DNA from 3 places in the Kitasatospora sp. NPDC059146 genome. Region 2 is predicted to be linked to each of the others. Evidence: riboswitches for the same ligand, from Rfam matches in the RefSeq annotation. Region 2 holds a riboswitch; each other region holds the start of a gene.
What was found. A riboswitch is a leader RNA that binds a small molecule or an ion and turns the genes downstream of it on or off. The one in region 2 is predicted to bind cobalamin.
Positions count from the first base shown of each region.

Region 1: linked by a shared signal. The riboswitch ahead of metE (5-methyltetrahydropteroyltriglutamate--homocysteine S-methyltransferase) and the one ahead of ACFXPX_RS11835 (prenyltransferase/squalene oxidase repeat-containing protein) in region 2 are both predicted to bind cobalamin.
Region 3: linked by a shared signal. The riboswitch ahead of ACFXPX_RS23335 (HoxN/HupN/NixA family nickel/cobalt transporter) and the one ahead of ACFXPX_RS11835 (prenyltransferase/squalene oxidase repeat-containing protein) in region 2 are both predicted to bind cobalamin.

Region 1 is NZ_JBHZCY010000045.1:39,939-45,883, forward strand. It holds gene ACFXPX_RS20555 (HAMP domain-containing protein) at 1-1,064, shown strand, start outside; gene ACFXPX_RS20560 (SpoIIE family protein phosphatase) at 1,121-3,685, shown strand; cobalamin riboswitch at 3,857-4,026, shown strand; gene metE (5-methyltetrahydropteroyltriglutamate--homocysteine S-methyltransferase) at 4,204-5,945, shown strand, end outside.
Region 2 is NZ_JBHZCY010000020.1:33,292-39,236, forward strand. It holds gene ACFXPX_RS11825 (peptidase) at 19-1,125, shown strand; gene ACFXPX_RS11830 (flagellar hook-length control protein FliK) at 1,155-1,652, shown strand; cobalamin riboswitch at 1,801-1,945, shown strand; gene ACFXPX_RS11835 (prenyltransferase/squalene oxidase repeat-containing protein) at 2,054-3,610, shown strand; gene ACFXPX_RS11840 (hypothetical protein) at 3,607-4,695, shown strand; gene ACFXPX_RS11845 (CbiQ family ECF transporter T component) at 4,700-5,945, shown strand, end outside.
Region 3 is NZ_JBHZCY010000055.1:50,222-56,166, forward strand. It holds gene ACFXPX_RS23310 (CobW family GTP-binding protein) at 1-1,087, opposite strand, end outside; gene rpsN (30S ribosomal protein S14) at 1,093-1,398, opposite strand; gene rpmB (50S ribosomal protein L28) at 1,398-1,634, opposite strand; gene rpmG (50S ribosomal protein L33) at 1,800-1,964, shown strand; gene ACFXPX_RS23330 (type B 50S ribosomal protein L31) at 1,994-2,242, shown strand; gene ACFXPX_RS23335 (HoxN/HupN/NixA family nickel/cobalt transporter) at 2,315-3,436, opposite strand; cobalamin riboswitch at 3,468-3,662, opposite strand; gene ACFXPX_RS23340 (ArsR/SmtB family transcription factor) at 3,744-4,127, shown strand; gene ACFXPX_RS23345 (hypothetical protein) at 4,181-5,863, shown strand.

The DNA of each region.
Region 1 (5,945 bases), on a different contig from region 2:
CCATCAGCCGGGAGATCGCCTACCTGCTCGGCGGCGCGATCACCGTCGAGAGCAGCCTGGGCCGGGGCAGCGTCTTCACCCTCTACCTGCCCGTGGTCCACGCGGAGGTCGCCGTCCCCGAGGCCCCGACGGCGGCCGTGGAGCCGAACGACGGCGTCTGCGCACGGCCCGCCGCGGACCAGGCCCACGAACCGGCCGACCGCTCGTCCGCGGGCCGGCCGCGTCGGCTCCTGGTGGTCGAGGGGCGGCCCAGCGGGCTGCTGACCCTGGTGGCGGAGAACGCCGTCGCCGACCTCGCCCGCTACTCCGCCGGGCACCGGGAGGTCGAGATCATCACCGCCGTCGGTGCCCAGGAAGCCGCCACCGCGCTGGCCACCGCCCCCTGCCACTGCGTCGTCCTGGAACTGGACCTACCGGACGGCACGGCAGCGACCCTGCTGTCCGAGATGGAGGGCGACCCGGCGCTGCACACCGTGCCGGTGCTGGCGCACAACAACCGGAGCGTCGCCGTCCAGCACCCGGACGCGGTCACCCGCCCAGGCGGGCGACCGCTGGAACTGCTCGCCAGCCTCGACGAACTGCGCGAGCGGATCGCCCTCCACATGAGCGCCGACCACCCCGGCGGCGCGCTCCCGTCGGTCCGCGACGGGGACCGGGTCCAGGCCTGGAGCCCCGCCACCGGGCCGGCCCTCGCCGGGCGTACGGCGCTGGTGGTCGACGACGACGACCGCAACCTGTACGCGATCACCAGCATCCTGGAACTGCACGGGATGCGGGTCCTCCAGGCCGAGAACGGGCGCGCCGCCCTGGAGTCGCTGACCGCCCACCCCGGCATCGACGTCATCCTGATGGACGTGATGATGCCCGAGATGGACGGGTACACGGCCACCGCGGCGATCCGCGCGATGCCCGAGCACGAGGGGCTGCCGATCATCGCCGTGACCGCCAAGGCGATGCTCGGCGACCGGGAGAAGAGCCTGGCCGCAGGGGCGAGCGACTACATCACCAAGCCGGTGGACGCGGACGAGGTGATCAACCGGATCACCCACCACCTCACCCGGTAGCCGCCGTCCGGAGTCGCCGTCCGGAGCCGCCGTCCACGACCCAGGAGCCCACCACCGTGCAGCACCCACCGGAGCAGCCCGCAGCCGATCGCGCTCGGGCGGCGGACCCGGCCACCGTCCTGCCCAGGGTCGGCGCCCAGCGCACCCCGGCCGGTCCGCAGCCGGTCGGCGACGCAGCCCCGCCCGGCGAGGCGTCCCCGTCGTACGGTCCGGAACCGACGGCCCGCCCGGCAGCCCCGGGCGGCCCGGACCCGGACCCGGACCCGGACCCGGACCCGGACCCGACGGCGACCGCCATGGGCCGGCTCGCCAGCACGGTGGAGTGGCTGCGCCGGGAACTCGACCAGGCCCAGGCCGACTCGGCGGGCCGCGCCGTGGTCGAGCTGGCCGTCGGCGTCCTGGTGGAACGGCTGCGCTGCGGCCCCACCGAGGCCGCCCGCCAGCTGGAGGGCCTCGCCGAGCAGGCCGGGGTGACCACCCTGGCGCTGGCCGCCGACCTGGTCAACCAGGTCGCGGCCGACCGGATCTCCGCACTCGCCCGTGACTTCGTCGCCGGTACGGCCGTCCGTACCACGGGCCCGGTCGCCCGCCGGCTGCGCAGCATCGAGGCCGACACTGTCGCGGGCGGCGACGCCGAGAGCGCGGCCCGCTCCATGCTGGAGCACGCCCTGCGGCCGCTCGGCGTGGCCGCGGTGGCCGTCTGGGCCGCCCATCCCGACCTCTCGCTCTCCCTCGCGGGCAGCGCCGGGTTCCAGCCGGAGGAGGCCCGCCGCTGGCGCCACGTACCCCCGGGCGTGCCCACGCCGGCCCGCCGGGCGCTGGACGAACGAGGCACCGTCGCCTACCCCGTGCTCGCCGACGCCTCGCTGCCCTCGATCGGCCAGCACGACGTCCGCGGCGGTCGGCTGGCCGTGCCGGCCGGGGTCGGCGGCCGGCTGATCGGCGTGCTGGAGCTCTGCTGGAACGAGGAACTCCCCGAGCGCTCCCAGCCCCTGCAACGGCAGTTCGAGGCGCTCGCCGAGGTGGCCGCCGCCACCCTGGAGTCCTGGGACGGACGGGAGTTCTCCGCCAGCGATCCCGCGGACGCCCAGTTCGACGAACTGCGGCAGCTGGCCGACGGACTGTTCGACCCCTGCCTGGTCCTGCGGCTCGCCCCGGACCACGACGGACTCCCGCCCCGGTTCGTGATCCGGCACGTCAACCCGTCCTTCGCGGACTTCGCCGGCCGGCCGACGGTGGCCATCGTGGGTCGCCGACTGCTGGAGGCCTACCCGCTGGCGGCCGCACCGGGCGGTCTGGCCGAGATGGTCGAGCACGTCTTCGCCACCGGCGAGCCCTTCCGTACCCAGGACATGCGGCTGGCCGCCCTGGTCGACGGGGTGCCGCTGACCGCCCGGGCCCAGGTGGGCATCAGCCGGCACGGCACCCACCTGGTGGTCGTCTGGCGGCTCGACGACGGTACCCCGCGGGTCGCCCGACTGCTCCAGCACGCCCAACGCCTCGGCCGCATCGGCGGCTTCGAGGAGAACCTGGCGACCCGTCGGATCGACTGGAACGAAACCCTGTTCGAGCTGCACGGGCTCGCGCCGACCGACCGGCCGATCGCCCTCGACCAGCTCGCCGAGCACGCCCACCCGGACGACCGGCAGACCATCGGCCGCTTCCTGCGGACGCTGCTGCACCACCGGCGGCCCGCCTCCACCGCCTTCCGCCTCCAGCGCGCCGACGGGGTCACCCGGCACATCCGGGTGGTGGCGGAACCGGTGCACGACCCGGACAGCGGACTGCGCGTGGTCCGCGGCGCCTACCAGGACATCTCCGCCCAGCACTGGACCGAGGTCGCCCTGGCCGCCACCCGCGACCAGCTCGCCCAGAGCGAGCAGCAGGCCGCCGAGCGCAGCCGCCTCGCCCTCCAGCTCCAGCACGCCATCATGCCGCCCGCCCGGGGGCCGCTGGACCTTCACGACCTGCACGTGGCGGTGCGCTACCGCCCCGCCGAGAAGGACCACCTGGTCGGCGGCGACTGGTACGACGCCCTCGTGCTGCCCACCGGCGACGTCCTGATCTGCGTCGGCGACGTCGCCGGGCACGGCATCGAGGCAGCCACCGGCATGGTCGCGTTGCGCAACGCCCTGCGCGGCCTGGCCGCTACCGGTGCCGGACCGGGCCAACTGCTCAACTGGCTGAACAGCGTGACCCACCACCTCACGGACAACGTGACCGCCACCGCCGTCTGCGGGCTCTACGAACCCGCCACCCGGCGGCTGCGCTGGGCCCGCGCTGGCCACCCGCCACCGGTCCTGCTGCGCGAGGGCCGGGCGCGGACCCTCCCGCAGCTCGGCGGGATCCTGCTCGGCGCCGTCGACCAGGCGGACTACCAGGAGGAGGAGATCGTGCTCCGGCCCGGGGACACCCTGGTGATGTACACCGACGGGCTGATCGAGCGCCGCGACGAGTCCCTCCAGGCGTCGCTGAGCAACCTGACGACCCTCGCCGAGCGGGCGCACCGGCTGGCCGCCGAGGGTGGGGACGGCCTCGAGGGGCACCTGGACCACCTGTTGCAGTACAGCGGTGCCGACACCGACGATGACACCTGCCTGGTCGGGGTGGCGGTCGGCTGACCCGGGCCGTCGCAGCGGCCGGAGGCTGACCCCGGTCGCAGGCCGAGGTCGTCGGCGGCTGACGTCGTCTCATCATGTGGACGGTTGTGCGGTTCTCCGACCGGAAACCGGCGGGCTGCCCGTAGGGTGGCGGGTGCAGCTGGTTCGCCCCGTCCGCCAGGCGGGGTGTCGTAAGAGGGAACCCGGTGACGCCTTTCAACTGGCCAGTCCGGGACTGCCCCGCAGCGGTGAGTGGGAACGACCGCCGTCATACGCACTGGGCCCGGTTCGGGTCTGGGAAGCGACGGCCAGTAGGTGCCGGTCCTCGAGGAGGACGGGCGGGCCCGCGAGTCCGAAGACCTGCCACTGCCCGGGTGCGACCGTTCGCGCCCGGCCATCCGGTGACCTCGAGGGCGGGTCGGCGACCACACCTGGCGGAGCCGTACCCGTGTGCGGGGGCCCGTCCGGTCCGTCGTCCCTTCGCGTCCTCGTCCCCGTCGCCGGGCACTTGAGGAACCAGACTCGCGAAGGAGAGTCCCTTGACCACGAAGTCCGCAGCCGCGGCGACCCTCGCCACCGCCCACGGCTACCCCCGCCAGGGGCGGGGCCGGGAGTTGAAGAAGGCGATCGAGGGGTACTGGAAGGGCGCCGTCACCGCCGAGGTGCTGCTGGCCACCGCCGCCGACCTGCGCCGGGGGAACTGGCAGCAGCTCGCCGACTCCGGCATCGAGGAGGTCCCGACCGGCGACTTCTCGCTCTACGACCACGTACTGGACACCACCGTGGCGGTCGGCGCGATCCCGCCGCGGCACCGGGCGGCGGTCGACGCCGACCCGCTGGACGGCTACTTCGCCATGGCGCGCGGCAACCAGGACGTCGCTCCGCTGGAGATGACCAAGTGGTTCGACACCAACTACCACTACCTCGTCCCGGAGCTGGGGCCGGATACCGCCTTCGCCGCGAACCCGGCCAAGGCCGTCGCCGAGCTCAAGGAGGCGCTCGCGCTCGGCCACGGCGCCCGTCCGGTGCTGGTCGGGCCGGTCAGCTACCTGCTGCTCGCCAAGCCGGCGCCGGGGGTGGCCCCCGACTTCCAGCCGATCACCCTGCTGGACCGGCTGCTGCCCGTCTACGCGGAACTGCTCGCGGCGCTCCGGGCCGCCGGCGCGGAGTGGGTGCAGCTGGACGAGCCCGCGCTGGTCCAGGACCGGACCCCGGCCGAGCTGAACTCCGCCGCCCGGGCCTACCGCGAGCTGGGCGCGCCGACCGAGCGCCCCAAGCTGCTGGTGGCGAGCTACTTCGACCGCCTCGGCGACGCCCTGGCGGTGCTGGCCAAGGCCCCGGTGGAGGGCCTGGCGCTGGACTTCACCGGACCGGCCGCCGCCAACCTGGCGGACCTCGCCGCCGTCGGCGGGCTGCCCGGCAAGCGCCTGGTCGCCGGGGTGATCGACGGCCGCAACATCTGGATCAACGACCTGGGCGCCTCGCTGGCCACCCTGGCCACCCTGCTCGGGCTCGCCGACCGGGTCGACGTCGCGCCCTCCTGCTCGCTGCTGCACGTGCCGATCGACGCCACCCTCGAACGCGACATCGACCCGCAGATCGCCCGCTGGCTCGCCTTCGCCAAGCAGAAGGCCACCGAGACCGCGCTGCTGGCCCGCGCCCTGCGCGAGGGCACCGGCGCGATCACCGCCGAACTCGCCGCCAACCGCGCCGACCTGGCCTCCCGCGCCACCTCGCCGATCACCCGCGACCCGGCCGTACGCGCCCGCACCGCGGCCGTCACCCCGGGCGACGCCCGGCGCGCCCAGCCCTACCCCGTACGGGCCGCGGCCCAGCGGGCCCGGCTCGCACTGCCGCTGCTGCCGACCACCACCATCGGCTCCTTCCCGCAGACCACCGAACTGCGCGTCGCCCGGGCCGACCTGACCGCCGGGCGGATCGACGCCGCCGCGTACCGGGAGCGGATGGAGGCGGAGGTCCGCGAGGTGGTCGCCTACCAGGAGAAGACCGGCCTGGACGTCCTGGTGCACGGCGAGCCCGAGCGCAACGACATGGTCCAGTACTTCGCCGAGCAGCTCACCGGCTACCTGGCCACCCGGCACGGCTGGGTGCAGTCCTACGGCACCCGCTACGTCCGGCCGCCGGTCCTGGCCGGGGACATCTCCCGCCCGCAGCCGATGACCGTCGACTGGTTCCGCTACGCCCAGGACCTGACCGACCGCCCGGTCAAGGGCATGCTGACCGGCCCGGTCACCATGCTCGCCTGGTCCTTCGTCCGCGA
Region 2 (5,945 bases):
GGGCCCGGAAAGGCCTCCATGCCCGCGCTCCGCCGCACCCTCGGTCTGCTCGCGATACCCGCCCTCGCCCTTGCCGCCGCGCTCCCGGCGGCCACCGCCGCGAGTGCCGCGCCCGCCGCCCCGACCTCGTCCGGGACGTTCCGCCCCGACGCCGCCGCGGGCGGCTGGCTGGCCCGCCAGCTCGTCGGCGGCGACCACTTCGAGTCCGTCTTCAACGGGACCGCCTACCCCGACCAGGGCCTGACCATCGACGCCGTGCTGGCCTTCGCGGCCTCGCGCAGCTCCGACGACGCCGCCGCGAAGGCCACCGCCTGGCTGGCGAAGCCCGAGGTCATCAGCGGCTACCTCGGCGATGGCACCACCGAGGCCTATGCGGGCGCGACCGCCAAGCTGCTGCTCGCCGTCGAGGTCCGCGGCGGGGACCCGACCGCCTTCGGCGGCGTCGACCTGCCGGCCCGGCTGCGCTCGCTGCAGACCGCCGGAGGCCGCTTCTCCGACCGCTCCCAGTGGGGCGACTACAGCAACGCCTTCGGCCAGTCCCTCGCCCTGATCGCCCTGCACCGCACGCCCGGTGACGCCCCGGCGGCGGCCGTCGACTTCCTGGCGAACAGCCAGTGCGCGGACGGCGGCTTCCCGGTCTCCTTCGGCCAGGCCGCCTGCACCAGCGACCCCGACGCCACCGCGCTCGCCGTCCAGGCCCTCGCCGCCACCGGTCGCGCCGCCAAGGCGAACACGGGACTCGGCTGGCTCACCGCCCACCAGAACGGCGACGGCGGGTTCGCGGCCGCCGGGGCGACCGCCTCCAACGCCAACACCACCGGCCTGGCCACCCAGGCGCTGTTCTCCGGCGGGCGCCTGGCCGCCGGCTTCAAGGGCTGGAGCCGGCTGGTCAAGTTCCAGCAGGACTGCTCCGCGGACCCGGCGGTCCGCGGCGCCGTCGCCTACGACGCGAGCGGTTTCAACGCGGGCAACGGAGCCCGGGCCACGGCACAGGCCGTCCTCGGCCTCGCGGGCACCCCGCTGGCCACGCTGTCCGCCGCCGGTGCACGCCCCGGCGCCCCGACCCTCGCCTGCCCGGCCACGGTTACGGACACGGCCACGGCCACGCCCACGGCCGTGCGCTGAACGAGCCTGACTCCAGGAGGATTTCACCGATGACCGACACCTTCACCGCGGTCCGCCCGGCCCGCCGTGCCCGCCCGGCCCGCCGTACGCTCGGGTCGATCGCCGCTGCGGCGGCCCTCACGGCCGGCCTGCTCGGCGTCTCCGCCGTCCAGGCCCCGCAGGCGCGGGCGGACGCCTGCACCGGCACCACCGGGGTCACCGTCGTGGTCGACTTCACCGCCGTCGGCGGCGGCGTCCAGACCGGCTGTGCGCCCGGCGACCCGGCCAGCGGCCTGGCCGCGCTGACCGGGGCCGGTTTCTCGTACTCCTTCCACCCGCGCTTCCCGGGCTTCGTCTGCACGATCAACGCCCTGCCGACGACCTGCACCAACCCGACCGGCAGCGCCTACTGGTCGTACTGGCACGCCCAGCACGGCGGCCCCTGGTCGTACAGCAACCTGGGCGCGGGCAGCTACAACCCGGCACCCGGCGACGTCGAGGGCTGGTCCTTCGGCGCCGGTGCCCAGCCGGGCATCACCGCGTCCTGAACCGCGTCCTGAACCGCGGACGCCGACCGGTGCCCCGGCTCCTCTCCCGGGAGGGGCCGGGGCACCGGTGACCCCCCCACCGCTGCGCGTCAGCCCCGGTGCCGCACCCGGGTCCTCCCGCTCGGCCACCGCTGACGCCTCATTGACTCTGCTTCGGTCAACGTGGTCTGATGAACCGATTTTTTGCCCTCGGCATTCAGGGGAAGCCGGTCCAACTCCGGCGCTGACCCGCAACCGTGGACCCACCTGAGGGTGGGTGAGCCGGAATGCCTGGACCGGGGGTGTGTTCACACAGCACTTGCGTCGTCGCGGACTACGACGTGGTCTCGACGGTCCCGTGTTCCCCGTGGGCGGCCGTCGGCTGCGCCGTTTCTCCCGTGTCGACCGACCAGGGAGTCGTCGTGAGGGTCAGCAGCAGTCGTACACGTCACAGAAACCGGGACCTCGCCTCGCTGGTGGTCGCCGGTGCCGTCGCGGTCGCCGCCTGCGGTACGGTCCTGCTGGGGCACCCCGAGAGCGCGGCAGCCCGGCCGACGATCCCGGCCCTGACCGGTGCCGACCTCACCACCGCTCGGCACGACGCGGACGGCCCCACCGCCACACCGACCCCGCCTGCCGGGAGGAAGCCGGACGCCGCCAAGGGGAGTGCCTACCTCACCGACCCGTCCCGCCTGACGGACGGTCACTACTACGAGGGGTTCCCGGCCTTCGCCGACTTCGGCCTGACCATCGACGGGGCCTACGCCCTCGCCGCGACCGGTACGGACGACGCCGCGCTGCGCAGGATCGTCGACTTCCTGGACCAGCAGGGCAAGGACGCGAGCGCGCGCACCGTCAACGACTGGACCGCCATCGGCACCGAGTACGCCGGCGGCGGGTCCATCGGCAAGGAGGCGCTGCTCGCCGAGGCGGTCGGCCGCAACCCGCGGAACTTCGGCGGCCACGACCTGATCGCCGCCCTCGCCGCGATGGTGTGCACCAAGGCCGACGCGAGCACGGGCTGCGACGCCCCGGGCAACTACACCTACGCCACCTCGGTCTTCTCCCAGGCGCTCGCCGTCATGGCCCAGCTCCGGGCCGGAGAGTCGACCGGTGCCGCTCCCGCGATCGGCTACCTGAGGAGCCTCCAGCACCCGGACGGGTCCTGGCCGAGCCTGATCCCGGCCGCCGGTGACGCGGATGTGGACAGCACGGCCATGGCCGTCATGGCCCTCGCCCTGGTCCCCGGGGACGAGGCCGCCCAGGCGGTCGAGAAGGGCCTCGGCTGGCTCGCCGCACGGCAGTTGCCCGACGGCGGCTTCCCCGGCGCGGCCGGCAACTCCACCAACTCGGCCGCGCTGGCCGTCCAGGGGATGACGCTGCGCAAGGCCGCCTACGGCGGACAGATCGCCAAGGCGCTCGACTTCCTCGCCGGGCAGCAGAATGGTGACGGCGGGTTCAACGTCGCCTCCACCGGGCAGCGGGGGTCGGACGTCCGGGCGTCCACGCAGGTGCTCGGCGGCGCCACCGGCATCTCCTTCGGCACGCTGTCCCGCGACCTCGGCGGCTCGCCGACGCCGACCGGGACGCCGTCCACCACGCCGTCCGGCACGCCGACCCCGACGAGTACGGTCACCCCGACGGGTACTCCCTCCACCACTCCGTCCGGTACGCCCACCCCGACCGGCACCTCCACCCCGACGACCACGTCCACCGGGACCCCGACGGGTTCGCCCACCACGACCGGGCCCGGCCCGACCACCGGCGCGCCGTCGTCCGGTGGCGTCGACGCCCCGACGGATGGCGGTGCCGAGGCGGCCGGAGGCGTCCCGGTGCAGACCGGTTCGGATCACCTCGCGAGCACCGGAACCCAGGCACTGGCGCTGACGGCGGCCGCCGGTGCGCTGACCGCGCTCGGTGCCGCTGCCGTCATCGTCGCCCGTCGCCGCCGGACGGCCGCCCCGGGGCGTCACCGGTGAGCCGGGGACTCGGGCAGCGGCTCGCCCGGCTGTCCGGGGCGGCGGCACTGACCTCGGCGCTGGCATTCGGCGGCCTCGCCGTGGGCGTGGTCCCGGCTGCCGCTGCGCCGTTGCCGATGGAGCAGTGCACTCCGACCTCCGGGGTCGTCCTCGCCGTGGACCTGAGCAAGTGGGGCGGCCCGCTGCTGCGCTCCTGCGGCTCCACGCCCACCACCGGCTACACCCTGCTGAACCAAGGGGGTTGGAAGACCACCGGCACCGGCCACGACGGCCCGGCCTTCATCTGCCGGATCGGCTACAGCGGTTACCAGGGCGGCAAGCAGTTCCCGACCCCGGACCAGGAGAAGTGCGTCCTGACACCTCCGGCCACCGCGTACTGGTCGTACTGGCACGCTGATCCGGGCCAGAACGAGTGGTCCTACAGCCAGCTCGGGGCGATGCTCTACCAGCCGAAGCCCGGCAGCGTCGACCTGTGGATCTACGGCGGCACCAACGTGGAGGGCACCGAGGGGCGTCCGACCTTCTCGCCGGACAGCGTCCGGGCCCACAACCCCAGTTCCGGCGGGCAGCCGGCCGACCCGGGCCAGGGCACGACGGGCGGCTCCGGCGGAGCGGCGAGCGGTTCCGGTACGACGGGCGGATCGGGCACGACGGGCGGCAGCGGTACGACGCGTGGCGGCGGCTCCGGCTCGACCGGGGGTGCCCCGGCCCCGGCCGCACCCCGGCCCGGCGGAACCCGTCCGCCGGCGCCCGCCGCGACCCCGGGAACGGGTACCGCGGCCACTCCTGCGGACGGCATCACCCCGCCGGGAGCGCCCGATCCCACGCCGGTACCGGCCGAAGTCTCCACCGCCCCGCCGACCGAGACCCCGAGTGACGGGCCGACACCGCAGACGGCCGTGGCCGCGGCCGGGGCGACGTCCGCGCCCGCCGTGCCCGGCGGGGTGGTGGACGCCAACCCGGTGGCCGACGCCCCGCACGACTCCGGTTCGATGGTGCCCGCTGCGCTCGGGGCGGTCCTCGTCGTGGCGCTGGGCGTGGCCACGGTGGTGGCCGCACGCCGTCGCCGCCGACGGGCCGAGTGATCCGGTGAGCGCGCAAGACACCTGCGGCCTCGGCTCCCCGCAGCGCAGCCCCGGGCGGGGCGCCGGGGGCCGGCGCGCCCCGCGCAACCTCCACCCGCTGGCCTGGTGGGCCTGGGCGCTCGCCCTGGCGACCGCGGCCAGCCGCACCACCAACCCCTTGCTGCTCCTGCTCGTCCTCGCCGTGCTCGGCTACGTGGTCACCGCCCGCCGCAGCGAGGCCCCGTGGGCCCGCGGGTTCACCTACTACCTGTGGCTGGCGCTGACGGTGGTGGCGATCCGGGTGGTCTTCCGATGCGTCTTCGCCACCGGTGTCACCCCGCACGACCACCTGCTCTTCTCCCTGCCGCACATCCCCACCCCCGACTGGTACGCGGGGATCCGGATCGGCGGCCCGGTCTCGCTGGAGGCCACGCTCTCCGCGGCCTTCGACGGGCTGCGGCTGGCCTGTCTGATCTGCTGCATCGGCGCCGCGAACACCCTCGCCAACCCCAAGCGGGCCCTGCGCGTCCTGCCCGGTGCCCTCTACGAGCTCGGCGTCGCCGTGACGGTGGCGCTCAGTGTCGCGCCCCAGCTGGTGCAGAGCGTCCAACGGGTCGCCCGGGCACGGCGGTTGCGTGCGGGGCGGCGCAAGGGCGTCCGTGCCCTGCGCAGCATCGTGGTGCCGGTCCTGGAGGACGCGCTGGAGCGTTCGCTGGGCCTCGCGGCCGCGATGGACTCGCGTGGCTACGGGCGTTCCGGCACCGCCTCGCGCCGGTCCCGCCGGCTCACCGGGGTGCTGATGCTGCTCGGCATGTGCGGCCTGTGCGCCGGGGTGTACGGACTGCTGGACGGGACGGCCCCGGCCGCGCTCGGCCTGCCCGCCTTCCTCGCGGGTGCCGTGCTCTGCGTGGCGGGTCTGCTGCTCGGCGGGCGCCGGGTGCGGCGCACCACCTACCGGCCGGACCGCTGGCGGGCCGCGGAGTGGGGCGTGGCCGGTTGCGGAGCGGCCGCCGCCGTGCTGCTGTCCGCCACCGTCGGCTACGACGCCACCGACCTCAACCCCTCCCTCTACCCGCTGACCTGGCCGACGCTGCCGCTCGTCCCGGTGCTCGCCCTGCTCCTGGCGGGCGCGGCCGGGATCGTCTCGCCGCCGCCCGGCCGCACGCCCGGACCCACCGCCGTGCCGGGGCCGCGCCCGACCGCGCACCCCGACGACGCCACCGCCACCGCCGCCGCCACCACCACCGACCGCACGACCTCCGAGGTGAGCA
Region 3 (5,945 bases), on a different contig from region 2:
CGGTGAGCAGGCAGGAGTCGAGCAGTTCGGTGAGGCCGTCGACGTCCAACCCCTCCGCGGTGAAGCTGAGCTGCTGCACCCGGTCCCCGTGCAGGGGGTGCCAGTCGAGGGCGGCCGCGGCGCGGCGGGCCGGCGGGTAGAGGTCCCAGGCGGCGTCGGGCAGGGCGATCAGCCAGGGCCCGCACTCCTCGACCGCGAGGTTGGCCCCGGCCGCGTCCCAGGCGAGCATCAGGTCGGGCCGGTTGGCGAGCCAGAACCTGCCGCGGCTGCGCTGGGCGGCCGGGACGAGCAGTTCGAGGGCCCGGTGCAGCCGTTCCGGGTGCAGCGGCCGGCGGCGCTCCCAGACCAGGGTGCTCACCCCGGCCTCGTCGCTCTCCTGGGGGAGCAGCGCGATCGCCGGGTTGACGCGGTCGCGCGCGGCGGCCACGTCGAAGCCGCCGAGGGCGGCCCGGGCGAGCGCACCGGTGCCGAGCCGGACCACCCGGGCGGTCGGGTGGAGCTGGCGCAGCAGCGCGAGCCCCGGCGCGTGCGCGGTGGCGCGCGGCACGGCGAGCGTGGTGGCGTACTCGACCTGGTGGGCGAGCGCCTCGGCGCGGGTGCGTTCGTCCCGGGCGGCGGTGTGCTGCCCGTGCTCCACCAGCTCGTCGGGCACGGAGAGTTCGCCGACCAGCCGGTCCGGGTCGACGGCGGTGACCACGCCCGCGAGTTCGATCGCCTCCGCCAGGGGGCGGCCGTCCACCTCGCCCCCGGCGAGCACCTCGACCGCGGGGTGCGGGTCGCTGCCGCCCCAGAGTTCGACCACCGCGAGCCCGTACCGGCCGCCGTCGGCGAGTTCCAGCAGCCGGGGCAGCAGGTCCTCGCGCAGGGCGCAGCACGGGCAGTCGTTCACCAGCGGGACCGAGCCGGTGTCGAACGCCCCGCCGGCGTCCCGCAGTTCGCGGTGGACCAGGCCGCGCGCGGCGTCCCGCAGGTCGTGCCGCAGCACCACGGCGTCCACCGCGGCGGCCGTCAACTCCTCGACGGCGGACCGGCGTTCGTCCGGGTGCAGCCCGGCGACCACCACCACCGGGAGCCTGGTGCCGTCCATGCCGCTCACCAGCTCGCCTTGCGCACGCCCGGCAGGTGTCCGGCGTGGGCGTGGACGCGCAGGTTGACCCGGGAGAGGCCGAAGGCGCGCAGGTAGCCGCGCGGCCGGCCGTCGACGGCATCGCGGTTGCGGACCCTGGTGGGGCTCGCGTCGCGGGGCTGGCGGGCGAGTTCGGCCTGGGCGGCGGCGCGCTCGGCGGGGGCGGTGCCGGGGTGGGCGATGAGCCGCTTGAGTTCGGCCCGGCGCTGGGCGTAGCGGGCGACGATCACTCGCCGCTGCTCGTTCTTGGCGATCTTGCTCTGCTTGGCCATCAGACCTTCCCCCCTCGGGCGCGGATGCGGGCGACGGCGGCCTCGACGCCGATCGTGTCGACGGTCTTGATCCCCTTGGCGCTCAGCACCAGCCGGACGTACCGGCCCTCACTGGGCAGCCAGTAGCGCTTGCGCTGGATGTTGGGGTCGAAGCGGCGCGGGGTGCGGCGGTGCGAGTGCGAGATCGCGTTGCCGAAGCCGGGCCGGCGGCCGGTGAGCCGGCAGTGGGCGGACATGGGTGCTCCCTGGCGTCCGGGAATGGGCAGGACGGAGGTCACGTTACACCAGATGAAAATGACATCCATTTCGGTGTACGGTTCCGATCCATCCCCGCGAACCCCGCACCCGGAGGCCCCCGGACCCCGAGGGTCCACGGGCCCGAGACCCCAGGAGGACGCCCGATGGCCCGCAGCGAACTGCGCCCCGTGATCAAGCTCCGCTCCACCGCCGGCACCGGCTACACGTACGTGACCCGCAAGAACCGCCGCAACGACCCGGACCGGATGGTCCTGCGCAAGTACGACCCGGTCGCGGGCCGGCACGTCGACTTCCGCGAAGAGCGCTGACCGCACGAACCCCTCGGAGGAGCCCAGCCATGAAGCCCGGAATCCACCCCGCCTACCGCCCGGTCGTCTTCCGCGACAAGGTCGGCGGCCTCGCCTTCCTCACCCGCTCCACGGTCACCGGTGACCGCACGGTCGAGTGGGAGGACGGCAACACCTACCCGGTGATCGACGTCGAGATCTCCTCGGCGAGCCACCCCTTCTACACCGGCCAGTCCCGGGTGCTCGACACCGCCGGCCGGGTCGAGCAGTTCCGCCGCCGCTACGGCGACCGGCACTGACGGCGGAACGCGAACGGCGCCTCCCCGGCTCGGGGAGGCGCCGTTCGCGACGCGCGGGCACTGCCGCCACCGCTACTGCTGCTGCGTGGGCGTCCAGCGCTTCTCGACGCCCGCCAGCTTCCAGTACGCGATGGCGATCGCCCACACCACCACGAACAGCCCGGCGATCGCGTAGCCGACGTTGTCCAGCGAGATGTCCGCGATGAACCCGGTCACCGGGTCGGTCAGGTCGAGCTTCTCGTGCAGCACGCCGACCAGCTCGATGGTGCCGATGATGAAGGCCACCGCGATCGACAGCCCGGTGATGGTCAGGTTGTAGTACACCTTGCGCACCGGGTTGGAGAAGGCCCACTGGTACGCGAAGTTCATGAACGTCCCGTCCAGGGTGTCGAACAGGCTCATCCCGGCCGCGAACAGCAGCGGCAGGCAGACGATCGCGTACCAGGGCAGCCCGGCCGCCGCGCCCGAACCGGCCATCACCATCAGGGTGACCTCGGTCGCGGTGTCGAAGCCCAGGCCCAGCACCATGCCGACCGGGAACATCTGCCCGGGCCGGGTGATCGAGCGGGTCGCCCGGTTCAGGATCCGGGCCATGAAGCCGCGCGAGTCGAGGTGCGCCTCCAGCTCCGACTCGTCGAACTGCCCGGCCCGCATCGAGCGGAACACCTTGAGGATGCCGAGCAGCGCCGCCAGGTTGAGCGCGCCGATCAGGTAGAGGAAGGCGCCGGAGGCCGTGGTGCCGACCAGCCCGAGCCACTTGTGGGTGGCCGAGTCGTCGTCCATCAGCGTGTTCGCCAGCTGGGCGCCGCCCGCCACCAGGGCGGCCATGATGACCACCATCGAGGAGTGGCCGAGCGCGAACCAGAAGCCGACCGAGACCGGCCGCTTGCCGTCCGCCATCAGCTTGCGGGTGGTGTTGTCGATCACCGCGATGTGGTCGGCGTCGAAGGCGTGCCGCATGCCGAGGGTGTAGGCCGTGATGCCCAGGCCCACCCCGAAGACCTGGGTGCCGACGGCGTAGTTGTGCGGCGCGACCAGGAAGACGAGGGTCCCGAAGGCCACCACGTGCATGGCCAGGATCACCCCCATCAACCCGGCGGTCCGGAGGGTGTCCTCGCGCTTCCACCGGAAGGTGGGCAGTACGGAGGGGGCGGGGCCCGCCTCGGCGGGCGCGGCGGTTTCGGGCAGGGTCATCTTCGGATCACGCTCCAGCACCTCGTGGAATGACTTCGTGAGATGCCGTGGCCGGTCTCCTGGCTCACGGGGCTTCCCGACCCGCCTTCCCAGGTGCACGAAGCACCCAGTGGCACGTGGATCCGGACGACTGTCCCCCGATCACAGTGGCGAGGGCCGCTCCGGAATGGGACCTGTTGAGGGTCCGTCACCGGTCTTCCCGAGCACCACGGCGGGGAACACCGTAGGGGCAGGACCACACCCTCGCAAGGTTGCGCACCTGTGCAGGTGTCCAGGATCACAGGTCGTGAGCTGCCAGAATGTCCGCATGCATCTCGTACCGGCCGACCGCGCGGGCCACCGCACCATCGACGGACACCGGGTCTGCGAGGCCATCGCCGCCATCGGGGACACCGCCCACGTCCGGACCTGGGCCGAGCGGTTCTCCCTGCTCTCCGACCCCGGCCGGCTCGCCCTGCTGCTCGCCCTCCACCGGGCCGGCCCGCTCGCCGTCAGCGACCTGGCGGTCGCCACCGGCATGCGCGACCCGGCCGTCTCCCAGGCCCTGCGACTGCTCCGCACGGCGGGCGTGGTCACCGGCGACAAGGACGGACGCGTGGTGCGCTACCGGCTCGTGGACGACGCCCTGCGCCCCCTCCTCGACGAGTGCGCCGCCGCCGACCACGAGGAGCCCGCCGCGGCGGCGGGCTGACCGACACTCGGCAAACCACGCCGGGGGCGCGGCGGGGTGAGTACGATCACGATGTGCCGTCCCACCCCCACGTCTGGCCCGCCGACCGCTGGAACACCCGCCCGGTCAAGGCCCGCGTGCTGGCGGTCGCCCGCACCCTCACCTCGGCGACCCGGGTCCTGGACGTCCTCACCCTGCTCGACCCGGACGGCATCGAGCGGTACTTCACCGTCAACCCCGGCTCCGCCTTCGCCGACCGCGCCCTGGACGAGTACCTCCACGGCCTGCCCGGCTACACCGTGCTGGACTGGGAGGACGCCGTCCGCCACCGCTTCGACCTGGCCGTCGCCTGCGCCGTCCACGCCTCCATGCACCGGCTGGACGCCCGCCTGGTCGTCCTCCCGCACGGTGCCGGCTACAACCGCCTGGTCACCGAGTCCACCGGCGACGCGGTCAGCTCCGCCGGCCTCTCCCGCAACGAACTCACCCACCGCGGAGAGGTGTTCGTCGACGTCCTCGGCCTCTCCCACCCCGAACAGCTGGACCGGCTGCGGGCCTCCTGCCCCGAGGCCCTGGACGTCGCCGAGGTCGTCGGCGACCCGTGCTTCGACCGGATCCTGCGCAGCCGACGCTCCCGCGACGGCTACCGCGCCGCCCTCGGCGCCGTCGACGGCCGCCGACTCGTCGTCGTCGACTCCACCTGGAGCGAGCACTCGTTATTCGGCCGTCACCCCGACCTGCCGCAGCGGCTGGTCCGCCGACTGCCCGCCGACGAGTACGCGGTGGCCGTCGTGCTGCACCCCAACATCTGGAGCCGGCACGACCCGGCGGCCCTGCTCGACGACGCCCGGCGGATGGGCCTGCGCCTCGTCCCGCCCCACCAGGGCTGGCAGGCCGCCCTCGTCGCCGCCGACGTCATGATCGGCGACCACGGCTCGGTCTCCTTCTACGGCGCCGCCCTGCGACGGCCCACGATGATCGTCGCCACCGGCGCCGCCGAACTCGACCCGCGGTCCCCCAGCTACGCCTTCGGCCAGGCCGCACCCGTCCTCGACCCCGACGGCGACCTCGCCGCCCAACTCGAACTCGCCCTGGCCCGGACCCCGGACGACCGCACCGACCTGACGGCCATCACCGACCGCTCGCTCGCCCACCGCGGCGAATCCGCCCGACTGCTGCGCCCACTGCTCTACTCCTTCCTCGACGGCCTCGACGAGCCCGCCGGCGAACCCGTCCTGCCGCCCTACCCCAAGCCCGCGCCCCGGCCCGGAGGCGGCGAAGGGCCCAGCGCGTACGACGTCGAGGGCAAGAGCGAGGGGACGGAGGTCAGCCTGCGGCGCTACCCCTTCCACCCCGACGACCACACCCCGCGCGGCTTCCACGCCCTCACCGACGACCACCCGGGCGACGCCCTGCGGTACACCGCCGAAGTCCTCGCCCGCACCGAGGCCCGGGCCGAACGCCCCGCCGTCGAGTGGCTCGCCGACACCGCCCTCGAACTGCCCGGCCTCGCCGTCGCGGTGGCCGCCCTCGGCCCGGCCCGGCACCTGCTCCGGCTGCCCGGCGGCCGACTCCTCGAAGCCCACGCCGCACGCGACTTCGGCAGCCCCGAGCCCGTCCTCGACCCCCTGCTGCTCGGCTCCGCCGTCGCCTGCTGGCTCTCCGACGGCGGCGACCCGGCCGGCCTGCCCGAGCACGGCCTCACCGTCCGCACCGGCCGGCACTGCACCCGGGTCGCCTTCACCGCCGGGCCCTGACCGGCCCCGGACAGGGCCTAGGGCCTGTCCGGCGGATCTTGGCAGATCAGCGCGCGGCGTTGGGCGCCCGGCTGGGCGTGCG